2 regions of the Clostridioides sp. LIBA-6622 genome follow, and region 1 is predicted to be linked to the other one. Evidence: a T-box and tRNA genes for the amino acid it is inferred to sense, from the RefSeq annotation. Region 1 holds a T-box; the other holds one or more tRNA genes.
What was found. A T-box is a leader RNA that pairs with one kind of tRNA and senses whether it is charged. The one in region 1 lies ahead of thrS (threonine--tRNA ligase), so its partner is inferred to be a tRNA-Thr.
Positions count from the first base shown of each region.

Region 2: it has a tRNA-Thr gene. The T-box ahead of thrS (threonine--tRNA ligase) is inferred to sense a tRNA for this amino acid. The anticodon was not compared.

Region 1 covers NZ_CP196998.1:593,032-601,231, reverse strand. Annotated here, with positions in the region: gene ACTG47_RS03075 (PadR family transcriptional regulator) at 1-245, shown strand, start outside; gene ACTG47_RS03070 (permease prefix domain 1-containing protein) at 257-934, shown strand; gene ACTG47_RS03065 (DUF4097 family beta strand repeat-containing protein) at 927-1,964, shown strand; gene ACTG47_RS03060 (phosphoenolpyruvate synthase) at 2,169-4,820, opposite strand; gene thrS (threonine--tRNA ligase) at 5,218-7,137, opposite strand; T-box leader at 7,201-7,439, opposite strand; gene ACTG47_RS03050 (DUF445 domain-containing protein) at 7,731-8,200, opposite strand, start outside.
Region 2 covers NZ_CP196998.1:3,110,835-3,119,034, reverse strand. Annotated here, with positions in the region: rRNA gene ACTG47_RS14755 (16S ribosomal RNA) at 46-1,548, shown strand; rRNA gene ACTG47_RS14750 (23S ribosomal RNA) at 1,766-4,662, shown strand; tRNA gene ACTG47_RS14745 (tRNA-Thr) at 4,731-4,805, shown strand; gene srtB (class B sortase) at 5,004-5,687, opposite strand; RNA gene rnpB (RNase P RNA component class A) at 5,818-6,153, shown strand; gene ACTG47_RS14730 (SPOR domain-containing protein) at 6,430-8,200, shown strand, end outside.

The DNA.
Region 1 (8,200 bases):
ATGGTTATGAGATTAATAAATCTATACTTGAAAAGACCGATGGATTGTATGAGTTAAAAGAAGCTACTCTATATACAGCATTTCGTAGACTTGAACAATCTGGTGCAATAACCTCTTATTGGGGAGATGAAGCTACTGGAGCTAGAAGAAAATATTATTCTATAACAAAAATAGGCAGAGAAAAATATATAAAAAGCCGTGAAGAATGGGATAACACAAAAGCATTAATAGACATATTAATTTAGGAGGTGAAAATATGTTAGATAAAATACGTACTTATATTGATAATAGCTTTACAGGAATTAATGAAACCAAAAAAGTTAAAGAACTTAAAGATGAATTATTTGAAAATCTAAAAGAAAAATACAACGACCAAATACAAGATGGTAAAACAGAACAAGAAGCATATAATTCGGTAATCTCAGGAATTGGTGATTTATCTGAATTAATTGAAAGTGTTAAAGAACCATATTTTATACCTTCTGAATTAATTGAGGAAAAAAAGAAAAGAGCCTTAAGAGCATCAATAGCAATTGCTCTTTTTATAATAAGCCCTTTCTTATTTGTAGTCTCAATTGTGAGCTTTGGTATAGAGCCAACTCTAGGAATTCTTTTAATGCTTATATTAATAGCAATTGGAGTAGGACTACTAGTTTATAATCAAATGACCAAACCAAACTATACTCTATATAATGATACTTCAACAAAAGAATTCAAAGAATTTAAAACAAATTATGATGATATAAATCCAGCTTACAAGTCATTCATAAGTGCATACTGGATTGTAATAGTTGCTATATATCTAATTACAAGTATGCTATTTCAAATTTGGTCTTTTTCGTGGATACTATTCATAATAGGTTCTGCTGGTGTTGAGATTATTAAAGGAATAATACAACTAAGTGAATCAAAGGAGGACGATAAACATGAATAAAAAACTCATAAAAACAAAGATTTTAGTATGGAGTATTGTTGCAATATCACTTTCTATAGTATTTATCCTTCTTCTTATAGGAAATATATTTTCACATTCTTTTAATCTTTCTTTTAATAATTTACATTCCAAATATAACTATGATAAGTATATAGTAGCTAAAAGTGAAAGTTTTTCAGATAACATAAATGATATTAATGTTGACTGGATTTCAGGTGAAGTTAGAATTAAGAAAAGCGATTCTAATAAAATCAAATTAATTCAAAAGACTCCTTCTAATTTTTCAAAGAAAAAACTTGCGAAAATAAAGGTTGATGGAAATTCTCTTTCTATAGATGATAATTCAGCAAAAAAATTCTTTATTGGGATTAATCTTCCAAAACCAACAATACTTGAACTGTATTTGCCTAATAAGCTTTATGATAAAATAAATTTGTCTACTACTTCAGCAGATATATATAGTACTTACATAAAAGGTAATATAATGGAAGCTAGCACAGTTTCGGGCGTAATAGAGCTTTCTGGTAATATTAATAAATTAAACTTAGATACAACTAGTGGTGATATTGATGTAACAAAATTAGATAGTAAAGATGCTACATTTACATCAACATCTGGTGGAATACAACTTTCTGGCAAAATTGATAGTTTAAATTTAGATACAACTAGTGGTGATATAAATTTAAAAGATATAAATAATAAAAGTCTTATCTGTAGTACAGTTTCTGGACGAATAGATGTATCTGGAACTCTTTCTGATATTAAAGCAGAATCAACTTCAGGTGATACAAAAATTATATCTAACAAAATGTTGTCTTCTCTAAATTGTGAGACTACTTCTGCCAATATTGATTTGTCTATTCCTGATAATCCAGGATTCTCTTTAAGTTTTGATAAGATTTCTGGTTCTTTAAATAGCGACTTCGAATTGAATCGTCACGATGATTTATACACTTATAAAAATGGGGCTACAAATTTCTATGTAAGTGCTACAAGTGGAAATTTAACTATTCTAAAAAACAAGAATTAGGTAAAATGTTTATCACAACCAAGATACTTCTGTTATTATGACAAAAATACATTTATTATTAAAATCAAAACACTTCTATGGTAGATTTATTGTTTATTGATAAATCAAATGCCTATAGAAGTGTTTTTATATATCATAATGTTATGTTTTCTTATTTATTTTCAATAGTACACATCTCACCTATAATACTTTAGTAAATCCAATCTATTTACATATAATCTCGACATATCCTTTATAGGCATCTATTCTTAAATAGTCACCTGTTTTAATCATACTTGTAGCATCTTCTACTCCCACCAAAGCAGGTATACCATACTCACGAGATACTATCGCACCATGAGTCATGAGTCCTCCAACCTCAAGTACTAACCCCTTTGCATTTACAAAAAGAGGTGTCCAACCAGGGTCTGTAAATTTAGTCACCAAAATCTCATCCTTTTTTAAACTGTCATCATTTGGATTCAATATAACTCTTGCGTATCCTTCATAGATACCTGCTGATACTGGCATACCAATAAATGCACCTTCTGGTATTCCCTCTTTTGAATAGCTACCAGAGAATATCTCTCCTTCATTTGTAATTACCCTTGGTGGATTCAGTTTTTCATATTTATCATACTCTAATTTTCTGTACTGTATACTTTCTTTAAAATTCACTTTTTCAGTTAATACTTGGTATATTTCATCAAGGTTTAGATAAAATATATCATATCTATTATCAATCAAATTATCTTTTTCTAATTTGTTCCCTACTTCATCAATTACTTTTCTTACTTCATTAAATACTCCAACTATAATGTATTTTCCATATTCACGTAAAGGCAAGAAGGTCTTTATATTATTTAGATGATTCTTAACTTTTTTTACTAAACCATCTTTACCTTCCCTCTCATAAACTTCCAAAATTAATCGTTCACTTTCACTCGATTTTTCAATCAATTTCTGATACTTTTCTCTATGTTCATTTTTTTCCAATGTATTTATATTATTTAATATAGACATACTTATTGGAGTAAAATCTTCTTGATAACGGGGATTTGTTATATCTATTTCTCCAATCCCTCTCATACCAAATTGTCTTAAAAAATCACTTAACTCATGCTTTAATTCATCACTGCCATTTTCTAAAAGCAACAAATGAGCATCTTTAGGATTGCTATTTAATATATCAATCTCTTTTTGGTTATTTCTTATTAAATCAGCTAAATCACCCACTCTTAATCCCATCTCAGTAGTGATATTTCCCTCTAATCCACTTACAAAACTATCTTCTAAGTACAATAAATCTAATTCTTCAAGCATATTTCTAAGTTTTCTATCACTTAAAATTCCTGAAGCTACATTTGGAATAAGTTGCTTTGCTAATTTAAATATAAAAGCAGATAATAGCTCTTCCACGATTACAATCTTTTCACATAAATCATCACCCTCATTTATATTTCTACACACATCATTAATAAGTTTTTCTTTCAACTCCACTAAACTTGCAAGTGCTTCTGGCTTTTTATCAGAGGTATAATTTTTACGTGATATTTTTAAGATAGGTATTATTAAATCCCTTGCCATTTTTACTGTAGTTTTAGAAGGAAGTTTTTTCTTTAAAGGATATTTTTCAATATATTCTCCAAGTGCACTTGCTACAAGATAGTCTACATTTGGAATTAAATCTTTGATTATCTTATTTCTTATTGGTAATCTAAGTATTTCTGTACAATTGGCATAAAGCCTACCACCAGCTTGACTCATTATCTTGAAGTTACTACCTTCTTCGACTCTATCAAAAGGCATTATTCTCTTGAATATATCAAGACCTAAAGGTTTAATTGGTTTTGTCATTACTTGAATATGACTTGCTGATATATATACCTGAGATTCTTCATTTATATTACTATTTTCTACTCTAGGATATAGAGATGTTATCATTCTACTTTGCAAAATATATATTTTTCCACTCTCATCAATTGCCCATTCTATATCTTGTGGAGTCTGATAGTATTTCTCTATTTCATGTCCTAATTGTGCTATCTTATAAATCTCTTGTTCTGAAAGTACTTGTTCTTTCTGTCTATTTTTATCAAGTAAAATTTGCTCTGTACCACCATCATTTTTTCTGTATATGGCTAGCTCCTTCGTATTTATTTCTTTTGCTATAACTTTGTCTTCCTTTTTATTTACTTTGTATAAGTCAGGAGTTATTAATCCCCCTACCAAAGCTTCCCCAAGTCCAAATCCTGCATCAATAGTTAAATGATTATAGTTATTGTTAATAGGGTCAGCAGTAAACATTATTCCTGACTTTTGTGAATTTACCATTTTCTGAACCACTACAGAGATTAATACATTATCTTCATTCAAATTATTTCTCTTTCTATATATGACTGCTCTTTGAGTATAAAGTGATGCCCAACAATATTTTACATTTTCAATTAAGTTTTCAAATCCATGTACATTTAAATATGTATCTTGTTGACCTGCAAAAGACATATCAGGCAAATCTTCTGTTGTTGCACTAGAACGCACAGCATAGAAATCATCTTCTCCAATGCTTTCTACAACCTCTTTTATATTTTGTTTTATACTATCTGAAAGTGACTTTCCTATGATTAAATTCCTTATACTACTTGTCAACTCCTGAACCTTTTCTAAGTCATCAATATCCACATTATCTAATTGTTTAAATAAATCATTATCTTTTAATGGCTCTATGAACTTGTAAAAGGCATCTGTTGTTATACAGAATCCTTCTGGTACAGGTAGGTTTTTCTTAGTCATTTTGCCAAGATTAAACCCCTTTCCACCAACTAAATTAAAACTATCTTTATTTATTTGATTAAAAAACAAAATATCTGTATTCATATTACACCTCCAAAGTTAACTATAGGCATCTCAAATTTATTTGCATAAACTAACTTTAACTAACTTTATTTAATTTTATATAGTCTATCTTTATTTACAATTATACATCTTTTATATGTATTTAAATTAATATACACATGCAAATATATTAATTTAAACATCTTTTATACATATCTAAATTAGCAGACATATGAATATATTATTTAAGCATCTTTTATACACCCTTAAATCAACAGACATATAAATACATTATTATAACCTACAAAAAAAATTAGAGGTACACTATCATAAAAATATGATTAACTGTACCTCTAATTATACTTATCTTTTTATAAGTTTAATTTCTACCTATCAACATATCGATTTAACTTATCTTATCTATTTAATATCTTAAATATTAGTTTTGAATAATACTTTCTCTTGATTCAATTTCTTTTGAAATACTAGCTATAAATTCATCTAATTTAATGCTACCTATTTCACCTTTATCTCTTGATCTAACAGAAACATTATTCTCCTCAACTTCTTTTTCACCTACTATTAACATGTATGGAACTTTTTCAAGCTGAGCTTCTCTTATCTTAAATCCAATTTTTTCAGCTCTGTCATCTAATTCAACTCTTATACCCTTATCAAATAACTCTTTCTTAACTTCATTTGCATAATCCATAAATTTATCAGATATAGGAAGTATCTTAACTTGAGTTGGAGATAACCAAACTGGGAATTTACCAGCATAATGTTCTATTAATATACCTATAAATCTTTCTATACTACCAAAAGCAACTCTATGAATCATAACTGGTCTATGTTTTTCACCATCTTGTCCGATATAAGTGTTATCAAATTGTCTTGGAAGTTGCATATCTAATTGGATAGTACCACATTGCCAAGTTCTTCCTAAACAGTCTTTTAGATGGAAGTCTATCTTAGGACCATAGAATGCACCATCACCTTCATTTATAGTATATGGTAGACCTAATTCTTCTAAAGCTTCTCTTAATCCATTTTCTGCTGCTTCCCACTCTTCTTCGCTTCCCATAGAATCTTCTGGTCTTGTAGATAACTCTAAGTTATATTCAAATCCAAAAGTTTTGTAGATACCATCTATTAGGTTAGCTACTCCTTTTATTTCATCCTTTATTTGTTCTGGTAACATGAATATATGTGAATCATCTTGAGTAAATGCTCTAACTCTCATTAACCCTTGTAATGCACCAGATAACTCATGTCTATGAACTCTACCAAGCTCTGCAACTCTCATTGGGAAATCTCTATATGAGTGTAGTTGAGAATTATAGTAAATTAATCCTCCAGGACAGTTCATAGGTTTTATAGCATAATCTTCATCATCTATTTTAACTGTATACATATTTTCTTTGTAATGATACCAGTGACCTGAAGTCTCCCATAATTTTCTATTTAATATAATTGGAGATTCTATTTCAATATATCCAGCTTTTCTGTGTATTTCTCTCCAGAATTTTAATAACTCATTTTTAAGTTCCATACCTTTCGGTAAGAACATAGGGAATCCAGGACCTTCTTCAGGTATCATAAATAAGCCTAATTCTTTACCTAATTTTCTATGGTCTCTCTTTTTAGCTTCTTCTAATAAATGTAAGTACTCTTCTAAATCTTTGTTTTTCTCAAAAGAAGTTCCATAGATTCTTTGAAGCATCTTATTTTTTTCGTCGCCACGCCAGTATGCACCTGCAACACTTTGTAATTTAACAGCTTTAACTTTTTTAGTAGATGGTAAATGTGGTCCTCTACATAAATCAGTAAAATCACCTTGCTTGTAGAAAGATATTATTTCACTTTCAGGTAAATCAGATATAAGTTCTACCTTATAGTCTTCTCCTTGTTCTTTCATAAGCTCTAAAGCTTCATTTCTAGGAAGTTCAAATCTTTCTATTTTTAAATCTTCTTTAGCTATTTTTTTCATTTCAGCTTCTATTTTTTCTAAATCTTCTGGAACTAATCTATGGTCTAAATCTATATCATAGTAGAATCCATTTTCTATACTTGGTCCTATAGCAAGTTTTGCTTCTGGGTAAAGTCTCTTTATAGCTTGAGCTAATATATGTGCTGATGTATGTCTAAAAACTTCTTTACCTTCTTTATCTTCAAACTTAAATAAATTTAAGTCACAATCAGTATCTATAATGTGGTCCATACCTACAACCTCTCCGTTCACAGATGCTGCTACCACATTTCTAGCTAATCCTTCACTAATGGATTTTGCTACATCCATAACAGAAATAGCACTTTCAAATTCTTTTATTGAGCCATCTTTTAAAGCAACTTTAATCATTGTTTTTTCCTCCTTATTGAAATAATTTTTAGATTTTTTGTAATAAAAAATCGCCCCAAATATGTTTGGGACGATATTAATTCGCGGTTCCACCCAAGTTGGTGTATACAAGTATATACAACCCTCTTGATGACTATAAGGTCGTCACCCGAGCACTTTCACATATAGTATAAATACAAATACTGCTAATAAACTCAGCTCCAAGGTAGTTTTCAAATAGACCTGTTACATGGGCTCTCAGCCATAGACCCAAATTCTCTGAGAATGGTTTCTACTCTACTCTTCCTCTTCAACACTATAATTTTTAATATATTTTCATTATAACAGATACTTATACATCAATCAACATTAATGTAATATAATAATTACCCATTATTTTTCATCTTAATCAACTCTAAATCAATATTCTAATATCTTTATATTAATTTAATCTTTTTATTTATAGTGATATTATAATATTTTCACCAATTTTAAATTTTTAAAATATATCTACATGCATGATAGATATGACTAGATAAATACTAAAATTAATTATTATTTAAGTTAATTTTTAGTTTTTGTATACTTAAATACAATAGCTAATTGTTGTATATTTAAATAAATATAGTAACTAATCCTTGAACTATACCTATTAAAAAACCTAAAACAAGACCTAAAAACTCTATATGCTTTAATTCTTTTTTAGCTATTTTTATTATTATATCTTCTAATTCATATAAATCTAGTTCATTAATCTTATCTTCGACCATTTTTTGTATATCTATACGTTCATTTGCTTTATTTATTATATTTTTACTCAATTCATCTATACTTTGTTTAACTTCAGACTCAATTATCTCTCCTAGATAGTCTTGTATCATGTTTTTTATGCCACTTGGTATAAATGAGACTTTCTCATGTATTATAATTTTCACCCTTGCTTTTATGTATCTTACAACTTCTTCCTTATCTTCGTCAGTAATGATATTTGCAAGTATTTCGTCCATAGAAAGAAATTCTTCTTGAATTATTTCTCCTACATTGGCTGCTATTTCTGCTCTTCTCTTTGGTATAAGTCCTACTA
Region 2 (8,200 bases), 1.6 Mb from region 1:
AAGCCAGATATTTTGATAACAATAGTATCTGAGCCTGATAAACTTTTATTTGAGAGTTTGATCCTGGCTCAGGATGAACGCTGGCGGCGTGCCTAACACATGCAAGTTGAGCGATTTACTTCGGTAAAGAGCGGCGGACGGGTGAGTAACGCGTGGGTAACCTACCCTGTACACACGGATAACATACCGAAAGGTATGCTAATACGGGATAACATATTTGAGAGGCATCTCTTAAATATCAAAGGTGAGCCAGTACAGGATGGACCCGCGTCTGATTAGCTAGTTGGTAAGGTAACGGCTTACCAAGGCGACGATCAGTAGCCGACCTGAGAGGGTGATCGGCCACATTGGAACTGAGACACGGTCCAAACTCCTACGGGAGGCAGCAGTGGGGAATATTGCACAATGGGCGAAAGCCTGATGCAGCAACGCCGCGTGAGTGATGAAGGCCTTCGGGTCGTAAAACTCTGTCCTCAAGGAAGATAATGACGGTACTTGAGGAGGAAGCCCCGGCTAACTACGTGCCAGCAGCCGCGGTAATACGTAGGGGGCTAGCGTTATCCGGATTTACTGGGCGTAAAGGGTGCGTAGGCGGTCTTTCAAGTCAGGAGTGAAAGGCTACGGCTCAACCGTAGTAAGCTCTTGAAACTGGGAGACTTGAGTGCAGGAGAGGAGAGTGGAATTCCTAGTGTAGCGGTGAAATGCGTAGATATTAGGAGGAACACCAGTTGCGAAGGCGGCTCTCTGGACTGTAACTGACGCTGAGGCACGAAAGCGTGGGGAGCAAACAGGATTAGATACCCTGGTAGTCCACGCTGTAAACGATGAGTACTAGGTGTCGGGGGTTACCCCCCTCGGTGCCGCAGCTAACGCATTAAGTACTCCGCCTGGGAAGTACGCTCGCAAGAGTGAAACTCAAAGGAATTGACGGGGACCCGCACAAGTAGCGGAGCATGTGGTTTAATTCGAAGCAACGCGAAGAACCTTACCTAAGCTTGACATCCCAATGACATCTCCTTAATCGGAGAGTTCCCTTCGGGGACATTGGTGACAGGTGGTGCATGGTTGTCGTCAGCTCGTGTCGTGAGATGTTGGGTTAAGTCCCGCAACGAGCGCAACCCTTGTCTTTAGTTGCCATCATTAAGTTGGGCACTCTAGAGAGACTGCCAGGGATAACCTGGAGGAAGGTGGGGATGACGTCAAATCATCATGCCCCTTATGCTTAGGGCTACACACGTGCTACAATGGGTAGTACAGAGGGTTGCCAAGCCGTAAGGTGGAGCTAATCCCTTAAAGCTACTCTCAGTTCGGATTGTAGGCTGAAACTCGCCTACATGAAGCTGGAGTTACTAGTAATCGCAGATCAGAATGCTGCGGTGAATGCGTTCCCGGGTCTTGTACACACCGCCCGTCACACCACGGGAGTTGGAGACGCCCGAAGCCGATTATCTAACCTTTTGGAAGAAGTCGTCGAAGGTGGAATCAATAACTGGGGTGAAGTCGTAACAAGGTAGCCGTATCGGAAGGTGCGGCTGGATCACCTCCTTTCTAAGGAGAATTGCCTACTGTTTAATTTTGAGGGTTCGTTTTTACGAATACTCAAAATTAGCACTTGAATCAACTAGATAAACTAAACCAATGTGAAGTTTGTTTGTTGAAGATGTGCGTTAGCACCTTAAAAACTGCATATATATTTAGTGATATGACATCTAATTTGTAATATATAAAGCTGATAACTTTTTAAAATTATCAAACCTTTTTAACTGGTCAAGTTATTAAGGGTGCAGGGCGGATGCCTTGGCACTAGGAGCCGATGAAGGACGCGATAAGCTGCGATAAGCTTCGGGGAGTTGCACGTAAACTTTGATCCGAAGATTTCCGAATGAGGAAACTCACTTAGAGTAATGTCTAAGTATCATTAAGTGAATTCATAGCTTAATGAGGGGAACTCAGGGAACTGAAACATCTAAGTACCTGAAGGAAGAGAAAGAAATTCGATTCCGTAAGTAGCGGCGAGCGAACGCGGAAGAGCCCAAACCAATAAAGTTTTCTTTATTGGGGTTGCGGACATATCATAACGAAGAGGTATCGTAATTGAAGAGGTTTGGAAAGACCCACCACAGAAGGTAATAGTCCTGTATGTTAAACGAGAAGACTTTAGATATGATCCAGAGTACCACGGGACACGTGAAACCCTGTGGGAAGCAGGAGGGACCACCCTCCAAGGCTAAATACTACCTAGTGACCGATAGCGTATAGTACCGTGAGGGAAAGGTGAAAAGAACCCCGGGAGGGGAGTGAAATAGAACCTGAAACCCTGCACTTACAAGCTGTGGAAGCACATTTCTTGTGTGACCGCGTACTTTTTGTAGAACGGGCCAACGAGTTACGTTAAGTAGCAAGGTTAAGCACTTAAGGTGTGGAGCCGTAGCGAAAGCGAGTTTTAACTGAGCGTTCAGTTACTTGACGTAGACCCGAAACCGGGCGACCTACCCATGAGCAGGATGAAGCGAAAGTAAAATTTCGTGGAGGTCCGAACCCACGAGCGTTGAAAAGCTCGGGGATGACTTGTGGGTAGCGGTGAAATTCCAATCGAGCCCGGAGATAGCTGGTTCTCCCCGAAATAGCTTTAGGGCTAGCCTCAAGGTGAGAGATACGGAGGTAGAGCACTGAATGTCCTAGGGGGTATTGCACCTACCGAAGACTATCAAACTCCGAATGCCGTCATCTTATACTTGGGAGTCAGACTGTGGGTGATAAGATTCATAGTCGAAAGGGCAACAGCCCAGATCGTCAGCTAAGGTCCCTAAATGTAAGTTAAGTGGTAAAGGATGTGGGATTGCACAGACAACCAGGATGTTGGCTTAGAAGCAGCCACTCATTCAAAGAGTGCGTAATAGCTCACTGGTCGAGTGATCCTGCGCCGAAGATTTCCGGGGCTAAAACTTACTACCGAAGCTACGGCATCATTATGATGGGTAGGGGAGCTTCCCATACGGGTTGAAGCATGACCGTAAGGACATGTGGACAGTATGGGAGTGAGAATGTTGGCATGAGTAGCGAGATGTGGGTGAGAATCCCACAGGCCGTAAACCCAAGGTTTCCAGGGGAAGGTTCGTCCGCCCTGGGTTAGTCGGGACCTAAGCTGAGGCCGAAAGGCGTAGGTGATGGACAACAGGTTGATATTCCTGTACTACCGATAACCGTTTGAGAGATGGGATGACACAGTAGGATAAGCTAAGCACACTGTTGGTTATGTGTGCCCAAGCATTGAGGCAGTCAGAGTAGGTAAATCCGCTTTGATAATGCTGGGATGTGATGGGGAGCGAAATTTAGTAGCGAAGTAGCTGATTTCACACTGTCAAGAAAAGTCTCTATCGAGGTTAAAGGTACCCGTACCGCAAACCGACACAGGTGGGTGAGGAGAGTATCCTAAGGCCCGCGAGAGAACTGTTGTTAAGGAACTCGGCAAAATGACCCCGTAACTTAGGGATAAGGGGTGCCACCATCTGGTGGCCGCAGAGAATAGGCCCAAGCGACTGTTTACCAAAAACATAGGTTTCTGCTAAGTCGCAAGACGATGTATAGGAGCTGACGCCTGCCCGGTGCTGGAAGGTTAAGGGGATCTGTTAGAGCAATCGAAGCAGTGAACTTAAGCCCCAGTAAACGGCGGCCGTAACTATAACGGTCCTAAGGTAGCGAAATTCCTTGTCGGGTAAGTTCCGACCCGCACGAAAGGCGTAACGATTTGGGCACTGTCTCAACAACAGACTCGGTGAAATTGTAATTCCGGTGAAGATGCCGGATACCTGCGACAGGACGGAAAGACCCCATGGAGCTTTACTGTAGCTTGACATTGGGTCTTGGTACTACATGTACAGGATAGGTGGGAGGCTTTGAAACCAGGACGCCAGTTTTGGCGGAGCCATCCTTGGGATACCACCCTTGTAGTACTGGGACTCTAACCATAGGCCATGAATCTGGTCTTGGGACACTGTCAGGTGGGCAGTTTGACTGGGGCGGTCGCCTCCCAAAAGGTAACGGAGGCGCTCAAAGGTTCTCTCAGTACGGTCGGAAATCGTACGTAGAGTGTAAAGGCAAAAGAGAGCTTGATTGCAAGACATACAGGTCGAGCAAGGATGAAAATCGGACTTAGTGATCCGGTGGTTCTGCGTGGAAGGGCCATCGCTCAACGGATAAAAGCTACCCTGGGGATAACAGGCTTATCTCCCCCAAGAGTCCACATCGACGGGGAGGTTTGGCACCTCGATGTCGGCTCATCACATCCTGGGGCTGTAGTAGGTCCCAAGGGTTGGGCTGTTCGCCCATTAAAGTGGTACGCGAGCTGGGTTCAGAACGTCGTGAGACAGTTCGGTCCCTATCCGTCGCAGGCGTAGGAAATTTGAGAAGACCTGTCCTTAGTACGAGAGGACCGGGATGGACGTACCTCTGGTGTACCAGTTGTTCTGCCAAGGGCATGGCTGGGTAGCTATGTACGGAATGGATAAGCGCTGAAAGCATCTAAGCGCGAAGCCGACTTCAAGATAAGATTTCCCACCGCAAGGGTAAGACCCCAGAAAGACTATCTGGTTGATAGGTCGAAGGTGTAAGTGCAGCAATGTATTTAGCTTATCGATACTAATAGGTCGAGGACTTGACCAAATTATTTGATGTTCATTCAGTAAGATATATGTGCAGTTTTTAGAGTGTTAATTTTAAAAAATAAGTTTGCTGGTGTGGCTCAACGGTAGAGCAGCTGACTTGTAATCAGCAGGTTGTAGGTTCGATTCCTATCACCAGCTCCAGTAAAGACTATGTTTTTAACATAGTCTTTTTTTTATTGTCTAATATATATATTATTTTATAGTACATATTTTTAGTGATTTATGAGTTATTGATATAGAAAATAACACAGTCTAAAATAAGTATTTTAGACTGTGTCTAGAAGTTTTGAATGCAGAAGTTTTTTAATAAAAATATTTAAATATCTATTAAAAATGTCCTTAATTTGAAACTAATTTACCATGAATCACCATTCTAGCATCATCAAATTCATAAGTACAAGTAGAAAGTGTAACTATTTTATCATTACTACTTACCTTAATAGGTGATTTGTGTAAAGATTTAGAAGTAATGTCTTTTATATAATTTTGATAATCTGATTCACTGTTAAAACTTGTTTTTAAATAGTCATAATCTGATTCTACAATGTAAGCAGAAAATACATCATATAAAAACTCTTTTCCATTAATGAGAATTTTTATTTGATTATTTTCTTTAAAAAATGTTTCATCTTTGAACTTATTTAGATTATTAAACATAGTTTTATTTTTCATATTATGTCCATATATTATGACATTTTGGTTATCAAGAGATTTATTTCTATAATCCATAAATAATGTACCTGAAATAGACTCTTTTTTATAGAAATCTTTGTCTAGGTAATAAGAATTATCTTTAGATTGTACAACTGGATAATTTATATTTGTATTCTTAACAGAAAGCCAAAACTTAAAATCACTATTTATTTTTGATAAGTCCTCTTTTTTATCTTCTTTTTTTTGAAGTTCAGAGGATGTTTTAGTATCATGATTGTATTTAGTAAGTTTTGAGTATATATTAAATCCGCTGTAAATTATTACTAATATTAGTATAATGTTAATTATCATTTTATATGGTTTTTTCAATATTTCACCTCAAGTCAAAATAGTTTATATACTTATATTACACTATTTTTGAAGAAATTTAAATTTTTAGTATAATATGTCTTTGACATATTGAAAAATTTATGTTAACATAACTAAGTAAAATGAATATTAAGTAAGCCAGATAATCGCATGTAGTTTTACATGAGGAAAGTCGGAGCTCCGTAGAGCAGGGTGCTAGGTAACGCCTAGTGGGAGCGATCCTAAGGATAGTGCAACAGAAATAAACCGCCACTTTATGTGGTAAGGATGGAAAGGCGAGGTAAGAGCTCACCAGCGGCTAGGAGACTAGTTGGCTATGTAAACCCCACCTGGAGCAAGACCAAGATAGGAATGAAGAGTGCTGCTCGTACTCTCCGGTAGGTAGGTCGCTTGAGCTTATTGGTGACAATAAGCCTAGAAAGATGATTATCTAATACAGAACTCCGCTTATAGACTTGCTTAATTATTTTGATAGTCGAAACATCAGTTTAAACTGATGTTTTTTTATTTGTAAATTTGTCTAATTTACTTTTAAAATTTTGAGGAATATTGTAATATAAGTTAGTACAGATATTAAAAATGGTATAATATAAGGTAGATATAAAAAGAAAAAGTAAAATGATGTAAATAATATGATATGATATAAGATGTAGCAAATTTAATAGATAATTATTTAAATATCATAATCAAATTAGCAGTTTTGCACAATGTAAATATCACAATAAAATAATTGATTTAAGGAGTGAAGGTTTTGAGTGAAAATAATATAATAAGAAACACTGTTTTAAATGTCACAGCAAGTTTTTTAAAACAAGAGTCTAAGATAAATGAAAAATTAGATGGTGTTTTGGAAAAGAAATTTGAAAAAGTAGAATTTAATGAAGCAAAATATGCTGAGCTTTTAAAATTTAATATATTGTTTTATAAGACATTAGCAAGAAATACAGAACCACTTATTGGAAAATGGATAGTAGATAAGTACATACCTGAGATAGATGAGTTAGAAAAGGATTTAGAATTAACTACAGCTAAATGTAGAAAGTATGTAAATAAGGCGATGAAAGAAGGTTTAGACTCTCTAAAAGCCAATGATTTAAATAGTTTTTTAGCGTATGATAAAATGGAACTATCAGAGCGAAGAAGACGTTTAGAAAAGGATTATAAGGTTTTAAACTTATATAAAGACCTTCTTAATATATCACTTAGAAAAATAAGTTTAGAAAAGAAAGAATGTGGAAGTTTATTTCTTAAAAATCAGGCTGATGCAAAAAGAGAATTAAAAAGAGAGATTATATTCTGTGTAAATAAGATATTGGCTAGTAATAAAGATATAGTGTCTAAGAATATTGAAGAAAACAATGAACAAGACAAAGTGGAAATAAAAGCAACAGAAATTGAAGATTTACAATTAGGTAAAGATAATTCAGAAAATGATACATTATTAAATGAAGCTAAAAAATCAAACGTAGGACAAGAATTAAAAACAAATGATGTAGACTCAAAGTTTATGGACAAGTTAAATAGTTTAAATGATGAAAGTATATCTCAAACAATATACAATGAATATAAGAAGTTATGTGGATTAGAAGAACTTCATTCTGTTGAAGGATATGGCTTTGGCAAAGATGCTATTAAAGATTTTGCTTGTGCAACAATTGCATTGGAATTTTTAAAGAGAAGAAATAGAGACCTTATAGAAGGTGCAATGAGATTAACTATAATTGGAGAATTTGGTGCTGAAAATTTTAAGGAATTTGTAGACTATGTAATTAAAAACAAAACAGAAATTAGTGAAGATGTATGGAATGAAGCCAATAATCTGATAAAAGACAACTACAATGAATTAGAAAATCATGAGATTGCATCAAAAAGAACTAGAAAAAATAAAGATATCGACATTGAAGAATATATTTATATGATAAAAAATGCAGATAAAGATATTTGTTTTAGAAGTAGTATTTCTATAGAAGATGATGTTAAAGAAGAGACAAAAGAAGAAGTAGATAATCATGATGAAAATATAAGTAATGTTGTAGAAGAAAAAGAAAATATAGATAAAGAAGACAATATTGGCAAAGAAGATACAAATGAATCAGAAAATAAAAAGAGTAAAAAGAAAACTAAATTATTTGGATTCATGAAAAAAGAAAATAAAGAAGAAAAAATTGAAGAAGAGATTGAACAAGAAGAAATTAAGCAGGAAGAAACTAATTTAGATGATATTTCTTCTGATGTAACTTTAGATGAATCTATTGAAAACAATCAAGAAGAGTTAAAAGAAGTGAAGCAAGAAGAGTTAAAAGAAGTAAAAGAAGACCTAGAAGAAGAACGTAGTGTAAAAATAGAAAAACCAATAAATAATGATTTAGATGAAAAAGTATCTTTAAATAGTGAATCTAAAACTGAAAAAGTAAGTAAAGACTCAGAAGATGAAATAAAAGAAGAAAAATTAGAAAATGAAAAATCAGAAAATGAAAAGTCAGTAATAATACCTATTAATAAGAAAGAAAGAG